2 regions of the Vibrio syngnathi genome follow, and region 1 is predicted to be linked to the other one. Evidence: predicted binding sites of a transcription regulator. Region 1 holds the regulator's gene; the other holds the start of a gene.

The links. Region 1 encodes MetJ, which represses methionine synthesis genes. Its sites were predicted from a motif close to TTAGACNTNTANANGTCTAA; they were not measured.
Region 2: metN (methionine ABC transporter ATP-binding protein MetN) is a predicted target of MetJ. The motif match lies at 2,059-2,078, and genes of this name have one in related genera.

The regions. Positions count from the first base shown of each region.
Region 1 covers NZ_CP017916.1:244,917-250,929, reverse strand. Annotated here, with positions in the region: gene K08M4_RS01175 (bifunctional aspartate kinase/homoserine dehydrogenase II) at 1-2,047, opposite strand, end outside; gene K08M4_RS01170 (O-succinylhomoserine (thiol)-lyase) at 2,050-3,231, opposite strand; gene metJ (met regulon transcriptional regulator MetJ) at 3,440-3,760, shown strand; gene K08M4_RS01160 (malic enzyme-like NAD(P)-binding protein) at 3,977-5,266, opposite strand; gene rpmE (50S ribosomal protein L31) at 5,598-5,816, opposite strand.
Region 2 covers NZ_CP017916.1:2,487,055-2,493,067, reverse strand. Annotated here, with positions in the region: gene K08M4_RS11390 (MetQ/NlpA family lipoprotein) at 1-188, opposite strand, end outside; gene K08M4_RS11385 (methionine ABC transporter permease) at 255-938, opposite strand; gene metN (methionine ABC transporter ATP-binding protein MetN) at 928-1,962, opposite strand; gene gmhB (D-glycero-beta-D-manno-heptose 1,7-bisphosphate 7-phosphatase) at 2,203-2,754, shown strand; gene K08M4_RS11370 (MliC family protein) at 2,818-3,159, shown strand; gene treR (trehalose operon repressor TreR) at 3,250-4,194, shown strand; gene treB (PTS trehalose transporter subunit IIBC) at 4,399-5,823, shown strand; gene treC (alpha,alpha-phosphotrehalase) at 5,964-6,013, shown strand, end outside.

The DNA.
Region 1 (6,013 bases):
GCTCAATATCTAAACCCGATTCACGCGCCAGAATCACTAGCTTACGCATCACGTCTGAGCCATCGAGGTCAGCTCGAGGATCCGGTTCCGTCAGGCCTTGTTGCCACGCTAAATCAACCAACTCGCTGAATGGCACCGTGCCATCAAACTGTTGGAATAACCAAGATAGAGTACCCGAGAAGATACCTGACAGAGCAATAATATCGTCACCGCTTTCGCGCAGGTCACGTACCGTGTGGTTAATCGGTAAGCCAGCTCCCACTGTCGCATTGTACAGCCAATGACGGCTGATCTTAGCGAAAGCATCTTGTACCTGATGGTAATACTCGCTTGATGCTGAACCAGCCACCTTGTTAGCTGAGATCAGGTGGATACCTTGTTGTGCAATTTGCAGGTACTTTGCTGCAAGCACAGGGCTTGCGGTGACATCGAGTACTACAGCTTCATCGTAACCCTGAATAGAGCCCAAACGCTCTAACCAGTCGTTACCGTTGTTGGCAATCGCTTCGTCATCAAAACGCTTACCTACAGAAGTCGCATCAATACCTTGGTCATCGAACCAATAGGTTTGGCTATCAACAACCGCAACCAATTCAAAGTTCATTCCACGACGCTTTTCGAGTTCCGCCTTTTGCTCAGCAAACAGGCTCAACCAGCTTGAACCAATGTTGCCCTTACCACACAAAGCAATCGCAACACGCTTCTGCGCTTGGAATAGTTGAGAGTGAATGCCTTTCACTAGGCTTGAGGTTTCACTCTTACGAATCACAGCCACTAAGCTCAATCCTGAGTTCGCTTCTGAGATGAACTCAACTGGCGAGCTCTTGAGCTGCTGATAGAAACCGTAGCAATGGTTCGGGTTCTTAGTCACACCTGCACCCACCGCCGCAATCAGAGAGAAGCCTTCTTTAAGCTTAATTTCCGCTTCAATCGCGTGATCTTGTAGATATTCTAAAGCGCCACCAGCGATCTCTTCTGTGTAAGCAAGACGCAAACAATGTTGATCCGGTTCAAGTTCATAAGCAAGCGGCTCTAGTTGAGCACGCTTAAGACCTTCCAACACTTCGCTTTCTAGACGGTCGAAATCATGTCCATGACCAAACGTCAGTTGCACGATAAGAACTTCATCTAAAGAGGTAATGATTTTTGCACCACGACCGGATGCCAATACACGCTCTATCTGTGTAGAACCCGCCTCTGGCTGATAACTGCAACGTAAGCTCAGATCCATAGCACTTTGAGCGACAGGCTGTAGCGTTCGGCTATGGAGCACTGGAGCCGCCAGACGAGCGAGTTCACTCGCTTCATCAAGGCGAAGCAGAGGCAACAAACACGCATCCGAAACCAAACGAGGGTCAGCGCTGTAGACGCCCGCCACGTCACTCCAAATCGTCACACGTTCAACTTCTGCCAGAGCGCCTATTACGGTTGCTGAGTAATCTGAACCGTTACGACCAAGCAGTACTGTTTCACCTTCGCAGTTCTGAGCCATAAAGCCCGTAATCACCACTCGGCAATGCGTATGCTGAGCCAAAACTTCTTTAATCAGAGGATAAGAACGCGCGCGATCCACTTCGGGTTGAGCACCCGCTTCTGCACGTAAAAAGGCACGCGCATCTTGAGCAACCGCTTGTAAGTCATGTTGGCACAACAAAGCGGCTAACAGACGTGAAGACCAAACCTCACCATGACCCAGTACTTGTGCTTTTTGTGCTTCACTCAAGGGAGCTGTAAGCTCACCCAAAGCAGTAAATTCTTGTTGAATGGTTGCCGTTAATTGCTCAGCAGTTTCACCGTCAAGTAACGATTCAATCAGCTCAAGTTGGAACTGACGAAGGGTTTGCAGGCATTCGTGAGCAATACGGCCGTCTTTATCGAGCGCTTCAACAAACTCAATCAAACGGTTGGTTGTTTTACCCGCAGCTGAAACAACGACTAAATCGGTTGCTGATGAGTACTCTCTAAGAATATTGACCACGCGTTGGTAACACTCGGGGTTCGCTAAACTGCTGCCACCAAATTTATGTAGCTGGCGAAAGATTGCCATTATTAACCCTCCCCTTCAGTGATAAAGCGTTGTGTTTTTTCAAACGCTTGCTTGAGATCGTCGATTAGGTCTTCCGCATCTTCAAGGCCAACAGAAAGGCGCAGTAGTTGTTGAGAAACACCCGCTTCTGCCAATGCTTCTTCGCCCATCGCACGGTGAGTCATCGAAGCTGGGTGGCAAATCAGGCTTTCAACCCCACCCAGTGATTCAGCCAAAGAAAATAGCTCTAACTTATCTACAAAATATTTAAGTGCTTCAAAAGAGCCCGCAAACTCAAAGCTCAGCATGGAACCAAAGCCCAGTTGTTGTTTTTTCGCGATCTCGTGGCCCGGATGTTCAGGAAGGCTTGGGTGGTAAATCGTACCCACCAGATCTTGTTGTTGCAGCGCCGTCAGAATTTCACGTGAACTCTCTTCGTGAACACGCATACGTGCACCTAGCGTACGAATACCACGTAGAGTCATGTAGCTATCAAATGGTGTGCCGGTCGCACCAATACAGTTGCCCCACCATGCTAGCTCTTCAGCGTGCTCTTCAGTTTTAGTCACTACAACGCCACCAATAACATCCGAGTGTCCGTTAATGTATTTGGTGGTTGAGTGGATAACAAAGTCAGCACCCAGCTCTAAAGGCTTTTGGAACACAGGCGTCAAAAACGTGTTGTCGACAGCAACCAGAGCACCCACTTCTTTCGCTTTACGGCAAGTTTCTGCAATATCAACCACACGAACCAGTGGATTCGATGGTGTTTCGATTAAGATCAACTTTGGCTTAAGCGCGATCGCCGCATCCAGTGCCGCTTGATCCGATTGATCAACGAACAGAACTTTGAAGTCACCTTTTAGTGAGCGTGTGTTAAACAGACGATAAGTGCCGCCGTAGCAGTCGTGTGGTGCGATGATAAGATCATCACCACCTAAGAAAGCGGATACCCATAAGTTAAGTGCCGACGTACCGCAGTTAGTCACAACCGCACCTTTGCCCGACTCAAGCTCAAACAGTGCCGTTTCTAATAGACCACGGTTTGGGTTACCAGAGCGGGTATAATCATACTTTGGCACTTCACCAAAAGCGGGAAACCCATAGTTAGTCGAAAGATAAATGGGTGGGACAACAGCATGATGTTGCGTGTCTGACTCGATACCAGTACGTACGGCGATGGTTGCTGGCTTCCGGCTGCTCATAGGTGCTTCCTTACAAATTTTGCGTCTGAGAATCACAGCTGCTTGTCGGCATTTTGCGGCTGTGTTAGATATATGTTATTCACTTTACTTTCATAAACGTGAGACGTCAACACTTCCAGACGTCTATATGTCTTTGCTTATGGCAGTAAATCCCGCTAAAATCACCACTATTAATTTATTCTAACAACTAAAGTGATGAAGGTACGCAATGGCCGACTGGAATGGTGAATACATAAGCCCATATGCTGAGCATGGAAAGAAAAGCGAACAAGTAAAGAAAATTACAGTTTCTATCCCTCTAAAAGTGTTAAAGGTTCTTACTGACGAGCGCACTCGCCGCCAGATTAATAACCTACGCCATGCAACAAACAGTGAGCTACTGTGCGAAGCCTTTCTACATGCGTACACAGGCCAACCACTACCAACGGATGAAGATCTTCGTAAAGACCGTCCCGACGATATTCCTACTGAAGTGAAAAAACTGATGACAGAGATGGGTATCGAGTTCGAAGCGTTTGACGAAGAATAAAAACAACTCAGTCACTGCCTTCATTATTGATTCGCTATAGCTGAACCCTATTTATCACATCACCCACGACACTACTTGTCAGTGCGCTGTGAATGATAAACATAAAAAAACCGACTCCAAATGAGTCGGTTTTTTATTATTCTTTTTCGCTCAATAGAGCAACCGCTATTAAGCTATTAAGCTATTAAGCTATTAAGCTATTAAGCTATTAAGGCATTAAGCCATATAGTTAGCAGGCATCTCAATACGAGCAACGCCAGACTCAACCGCCGCTTCCGCAACTGCTTTTGCTATGCGAGGAAGCAGACGTGGATCCATTGGCTTAGGAATGATGTAACCTTTACCAAATTCCAGTGCAGTCTCGCCCGCAGCTGCCAATACTTCAGCTGGAACTTCTTCTTTCGCTAGTTCACGAATCGCTTTAACCGCCGCTAGCTTCATTTCGTCATTGATTTCGCTCGCACGCACGTCTAGTGCACCACGGAAAATGAATGGGAAACAAAGTACGTTGTTTACTTGGTTAGGGTAATCACTACGGCCTGTACCCATGATTAGGTCAGAACGAACTTCGTGTGCAAGCTCAGGCTTGATCTCTGGATCTGGGTTTGAACATGCAAACACAACCGGCTTATCAGCCATCAGCGTAAGAGCCTTAGCTGGTAGCAGATTAGGACCCGATACACCCAAGAACAGATCAGCGCCTTCGATAACATCTTCAAGCGTGCGCTTGTCGGTGTTATTTGCGAACAGCTCTTTGTATTCATTCAAGTCATCACGACGAGTGTGGATCACACCTTTACGGTCAAGCATGTAGATCTTCTCACGCTGAGCGCCACACTTAATCAGTAGCTCCATACAAGCAACCGCCGCTGCGCCAGCACCTAAACAAACGATCTTACACTCTTCCAGTTTCTTACCTTGAAGCTCAATCGCATTCAGCATACCTGCTGCCGTAACAATCGCAGTACCGTGTTGGTCATCGTGGAATACAGGTACATCACAACGCTCAATCAGGCGACGCTCGATTTCAAAACAGTCTGGTGCTTTGATGTCTTCTAAGTTAATACCGCCAAATGTATCTGCGATATTCGCAACCGTATCAACGAACTCATCGATTGTGCGGTGTTTTACTTCAATATCGATAGAATCTAAACCAGCAAAACGCTTAAACAGTAGCGCTTTACCTTCCATAACCGGTTTAGAAGCAATAGGACCAAGATTGCCTAAGCCAAGAATTGCAGTACCGTTAGAGATAACTGCAACCATGTTGCCTTTACCTGTGTACTTGTAAACGTTATCGACGTTCTGTGCAATCTCGCGAACAGGCTCAGCTACACCTGGGCTGTATGCCAGTGCTAGGTCTTCTGCAGAGTTTGCAGGCTTCGTCAGTTCTACGGCAATTTTGCCTGGAATTGGGAACTCATGATAATCAAGAGCTTGCTGACGGAATTGTTCTTGAGGCGATAACGCTTGAGAGGATTGATCTTGGCGGCTGTCTTCAGACATAGGTGTAGGTTCCTAGGATATTATTATTTGGGGGATCTTGTTCATGTTAATGGATGTACTTCAAAGTTCCTAGGTGGTTGAAGCATCTGTATCATTAAAAAACGAGATTTCACTACTAATAAGACCAGTGGGCAGTTGAAATTACTATCGCCTGCTCAACTTTAGAGCGAATTTCGAGGAAAGAGTGTTGGGATAAGTGATTAAGTAAGATTTACGTCAGTAACCTATTACTTTAACTGACCTAATAATGAAATACGATTCAGTACTTTCTCAAATTTCAGGCAACAAAAAAGGACACCGAAGTGTCCTTTTTATGTCTAAATAGCGAGAATTACTTCTTGCTAGAAAGAGCACCGAAACGCTTGTTGAAGCGATCAACACGGCCGCCTGTATCTACGATACGTTGCTTACCAGTGTAGAACGGGTGACATTTGTCACATACGTCTAGGTGGATTGATTCTTTTGCTAGCGTTGAGTTGAACTCAAACGTGTTACCGCAAGAACAAGTTGCAGAAACTGCTTTGTATTCTGGGTGGATACCAACTTTCATGGGAAAACCTCAATTAGGCCGTGTCGCCATCCGATTCTAAGCCGGACACCACACGTAGTTAAAAAATAAATAAAGACACCGCTGTATCACTAAACCGCGATAAAGCCATACCTTTAAGGCGCAGTATAGTAATGAATCTGTGGGGTAGGATCAACTGATTTGATACATTTTTCACCAATAGCCTCTTTATTTCCTTT
Region 2 (6,013 bases), 1.1 Mb from region 1:
AGTTCAACATCTAGGCCGTATTGCTCTTTCGCGACTTTAGCTGCGACTTCAGCAACTTGTGCTTCTGCACCTGCCATTACGCCAACTTTGATCTTAGAAGTATCGACTTCTTTATCACCACAACCTGCTAGTACTAGCGCTGAAGCTGCTGCTGCAATAGTAAGTAAACCTTTAAGGTTAAATTTCATAATAATCTCCTTTTAATAAATCTATTTAATTTGGTTCAGACGACTTTGATTTTGGTCTGTAAGTCGTTATCTGTGGTCAACGCGGCGAACTAATGAATCACCGATTGATTGAATAATTTGTACCAGCACAATCAACATGACGACGGTCACAGCCATAATAATCACATCGTAGCGGTGAAATCCGTAACGAATCGCGACATCACCTAGGCCACCACCACCCACAGTTCCGGCCATTGCCGAGTAACTCACAAGAGTCACTAGCGTAATTGTCACTGAGTTGATGATAGTCGGCAGTGCTTCAGGAAGCAGAACCTTATTGATGATTTGTGTTGGTGTTGCGCCCATTGACTGAGCTGCTTCCACTAGACCTGTTGGTACTTCAAGTAGTGCACTCTCGATAAGTCGAGCCACGAATGGGATTGCTCCAATGGTGAGTGGAACAATCGCTGCGGTTGTACCGATGAAGGTGCCGATCAGCATTTTAGTGAGAGGGATGATCGCTACCATCAGTACTAAGAAAGGCACTGAACGGCCCACGTTCACAACGGCACCAAGAATCTTGTTTAGTTTGGTGTTCTCTAACAGACCACCTTTTTTAGTGGTGTGTAGAATCACGCCTAATGGAATACCGACAGCGAAACCAACGATGCCAGCAACAGCAACCATGTAAAGCGTTTCGCCAGTTGCTTCGAGTAGAAGGTTGCCGTTAAGGCTGATCCAGTCAGCAATCTCGTTGAAACTAAAGGACATAACCAAGCACCTCTACTTTTACATTGTTGTCGCGTAGGAATTGGATAGCAGCATTATCATCTGCTTCATTACCGAACAGCTCAGCGACCATCATGCCGAACTTCACGCCGCCGGCGTAATCGAGGTCAGAGCTTAAGATGCTGACATCGATATTGAATTTACGAGCAATTTGCGTCATCAGTGGAGCATCAACGGTTGCACCAGTAAACTCAAGACGCACTAATGGGTAGCTACTGTTAACACGAGTCTCTTGCAAACGCGCTTGATAATCTTCAGGGATAGATAGGTCTAGCGTTGAGCGAATAAACTGATGTGCTAGCTCTGTCTTAGGGTGTGCGAAGATGTCGCCAACTGTGCCTTTCTCTACTAGCTCGCCACCGCCAATGATCGCGACTTCGTGACAAATGCTTTTCACTACGTCCATCTCGTGCGTAATAAGTAGGATCGTGATGTGTAGCTTGCGGTTGATTTCACGTAGCAGCTCAAGAATAGATTGAGTCGTTGCTGGATCCAGAGCACTGGTCGCTTCATCACACAGTAGTACTTTCGGGTCTGAAGCTAGCGCACGAGCAATAGCGACACGCTGCTTTTGACCGCCACTTAAGTTCGCAGGGTAGGTATCACGCTTATCCGATAGGCCGACAAGCTCAAGTAGCTCACTCACTTTCGCTTCAATCGCAGCTTTATCTCTACCAGCAAGCTCTAAAGGCAGTGCTACGTTGTTAAATACAGTACGAGAAGACAGCAGATTGAAGTGTTGGAATATCATGCCGATGTTACGGCGTGCTTCGCTAAGTTCTGATTTGCTGAGTTTTGTTAGGTCGATACCGTCAACAATCACCTCACCTGACGTTGGAGCTTCCAACATGTTTACACAACGAATAAGGGTACTTTTGCCTGCACCTGAAGAGCCGATGACTCCAAAGATTTGACCTTGAGGAATGTGGAGGTTGATATCAATTAAGGCATTGATTTCTTTAGTGCCTTGATAGAAAACCTTGTTGACTTGATTCACTTTAATCATAGAGAAACCCGTGCAGGTAGAACAGAATAATATATTGATGACTCACTCGATTTACAGATGATGCTATGGTGTTCTATGATCTAAGTCAATAGATATTTTTACGTCTAGACGGCTAAACGCGAGTTGCGAAGTTAAACTAGAAACAAATCGTTAACGAACGCAAAACTAAATAGATAGTGATGAAGCAAATAAAGCGTGTAATAATTAATGATTAATAGAGAGTTGATAGAGAACTGAATTTTGTCTAAACCTGCTGTTTTTTTAGATCGTGATGGTGTGATTAACGTTGATCACGGCTACGTACATGATGAACATGACTTTGAATACATCGATGGTGTGTTTGAAGCGGCGAAAGCGTTTAAAGATATGGGTTATTTATTGGTGTTAGTGACCAACCAATCTGGTATTGCTCGCGGCATGTTTAGTGAAGACCGTTTTCTTTCTCTAACGCAGTGGATGGATTGGAACTTTGTTGATAACGGCGTTGAGCTAGATGGTATTTATTACTGCCCGCACCACGCTGAGCACGGTGTTGGTGACTACAAACAAGATTGTGAATGTCGTAAACCAAAGCCAGGCATGTTCATTTCTGCGCGTGACTTTCTGAAGATTGATATGGCTAACTCGGTCATGATCGGCGATAAAGCTGAAGACATGATGGCTGCAGAGGCGGCGGGTGTTGGCACTAAAGTACTGGTAAGAACTGGTAAGCCAATCACTGAAAAAGGTGAAGCGCTTGCAAGTGTCGTGCTTGACAGTATTAAAGATGTACCAGCATTCTTAAAAGGTTAAGAGACTAAGTCTCTTTCACTTAGATATAAGTGTTATTCACAATATAAAGATGAGGAACGCAGTATGAAAGCATTGTTGATAGCATCTCTATGTACTGTAGCGTTATTCGGATGCTCTAAATCAGCAGCTCCTGAGACTAAGAGCGCAGTATCGGACGATCAATTCGTGACTTATCAATGTGAGTCCGATGTTTCATTTAAGGTCGCTTATCTTGGTAATGAAAAAGCGGTATTGCGTTTACCTGAAAATGAATATCGCCTAACGCAAATCGCAGCCGGTTCAGGTACGAAATACATCCTAGATGATGGTACTTCTGAATTGGTTAACAGCGTCACTTTACATACGAAAGGCGACAACGCTCGTCTAGAACTTGGTCGTGTTATCTATAAAAACTGCCGAAAGTAGGTCATAGTTAACGACTAGGTTTTACAAACAGTTAAGTGAGGGGGGTCACCCTCACTTTTTCTTTTTCTTCCCTTTAACGTCAGACTTCTTATGAGCAAAAAACTTACTATTCTCGATATTGCTAAGCTGTCCGGTGTTGGTAAGTCTACCGTATCTCGCGTTTTGACCAATGATCCAAAAGTGAAACCTGAAACCCGTGAAAGGGTGGAAAGAGTAATTCAAGAATCAGGGTATACACCTTCAAAGTCTGCACAATCTATGCGCGGTGGCAGCCAAAAAGTCATCGGTGTGATCATCTCTCGTCTGGACTCTCCCTCTGAAAACAAAGCCGTTAGCACTATGCTGACTGAGTTGTATCGAGCGGATTACGATGTGGTGATCATGGAAAGCCAACTTGATAGAGATAAAGCCAATGAGCACCTTCAGGTTCTTAAACGTCGCAATGTTGATGGCATCATTGTGTTTGGCTTTACTGACTGTGATATCCCTGCGATCGAAGCGTGGGAACACAAAGCGGTTGTGATTGCTCTGGATACCGAGAACGTGACGTCGATTAACTATGATAACCAGCAGGTGATCAACAGTGCATTGGCGCATCTGTCGGATCAGGGGATCTCTGATATTGGCTTTATCGGCGTTGATCCTAGCGATAAATCAACCGGTGAGCTGCGTCTTAAGGCTTATATCGATTGGTGCGAAAGCACTGGAGTGATTGCGAACTATCGCACTGGTCAGCTTCATCATGAAAGCGCTTATCAGCTGGTGGATGAGGTACTGACTCCGACCACTCAAGCACTTGTTTGTGCCAGCGACACATTGGCTCTTGGTGTCATCAAACGTCTACAAGAGCTACAACGTGAAGATGTGGTCGTCACGGGCGTTGGTGGTAATGATCTTCTCTCTTTCTTGTTCCCGCGAGTATTTAGCATTGATCCTGGATATCAATCTGCGGGTAAATTGGCCGCTAATCTATTGATCTCTCAGCTTTTAGGCAATGCAGAGATCTCTCATCACACTCAATCTCCTATTCTATAATCCACTCAGTTAAGCGAAATTGAACCGCTTAGATTAAAATTAGAGTGTGATCTCTTTCAATTAATGGGACTGTTCCCATTTTAATTTATCATTCACGTGGGCATTATAATAACTGTGATTGGGAATGTTCCCATTAATCTAAATCCGAGTAGTTATCGCTGCATGGTTTAGATGAGTAATTGAATGAAACCAGGGTGGGGTAGTATGAGTAAGATAGCGAAGCAAGACGTTGCGCGTCTTATCGAGTTAGTCGGTGGCAAAGAAAATATTGCGAGTGTCAGCCATTGTCTAACTCGACTGCGTTTTGTATTGAACGATACGGAACAAGCGAACAAAGCAGAATTAGAGAAGCTTAAGCTGGTAAAAGGCTGCTTTACTAACGCAGGTCAATTCCAAGTGGTTATTGGCACCGAGGTTGATGAGGTGTACGCACTTCTGATTGAGCAAACCGGTAAAGATGCATCATCAAAAGATGAGGCGAAACTGGCGGCTCGCCAAAATATGAACTTCCTTGAGCGTGGTATCTCCCATTTAGCCGAAATTTTCGTACCACTGCTGCCAGCCATCATTACTGGTGGTTTGATTCTTGGTTTTCGCAATGTGATTGGCGACATTCGCATGTTCGACGGCAAAACCTTAGTTGAAATCAGTCAATTCTGGGCAACCGTTCACTCATTCTTATGGTTGATCGGCGAAGCTATTTTCTTCTTCCTACCGGTTGGTGTGTGTTGGGCAACGGTTAAGAAGCTCGGCGGAACGCCTATTTTGGGTATTACGCTTGGTGTGACCTTAGTTTCTCCACAGTTGATGAACGCTTACATGATAGGTAAATCGGTACCTGAGGTGTGGGATTTTGGCTTGTTCGTGATTGAGAAAGTCGGTTATCAAGCCCAGGTGATCCCTGCGATGTTAGCGGGTGTGGCTTTGGCGTTCATTGAAACTAACCTTAAGCGCATTGTCCCAGCTTACTTGTACCTAGTGGTAGTGCCATTTGTTTCGATCATCTTGTCTGTGATTCTAGCGCACGCTTTCATTGGCCCATTCGGTCGTATGTTAGGCGATGGTGTGGCATTCGCGGCTAAAGTGGCAATGACTGGTGACTTCGCCATTCTTGGGTCAGTAGTATTTGGCTTCTTATACGCACCTTTGGTTATCACAGGTATTCACCACACAACCAACGCTGTGGACTTACAACTGATGCAAGACTTAGGTGGCACACCAATCTGGCCTTTGATTGCGCTATCAAACATTGCACAAGCATCTGCTGTAGTTGGCATTATTATTTTGAGTAAGCGTGAAGGCGAGCGAGACATCTCAGTACCAGCTGCAATCTCAGCCTACCTAGGTGTGACGGAACCAGCGATGTACGGCATCAACCTTAAATACAAATTCCCAATGCTGAGCGCAATGATCGGCAGTGCCGCAGCGGCTGCAATCTGTGGTAGCGCAGGTGTGATGGCGAATGGTATCGGTGTTGGTGGCTTGCCGGGTATCTTATCGATTCAACCTCAATATTGGTCGATTTACTTAGTCGCGATGCTGGTGGCGGTTGCACTGCCGATAACGCTGACATTGTTCTTCTATAAACGAGCACAGATGAAAGGCGAGCTAGAAACCGCCAACGCGTAATGCATTTAATAAGCGATGACTTCAAGTAAGTCATCGCTCTTTCTCTTATTTATAGCTTTTTCTTTTAGTTATAACGGCTATTCGACCATGATTCACATGGTGATTTTTATTTTATATTTTCTGGTAAGTGAGTGTTAGAGATGGCGATGACTGAACATGATGAAAGCTGGTGGAAAACCGCAACCATCTA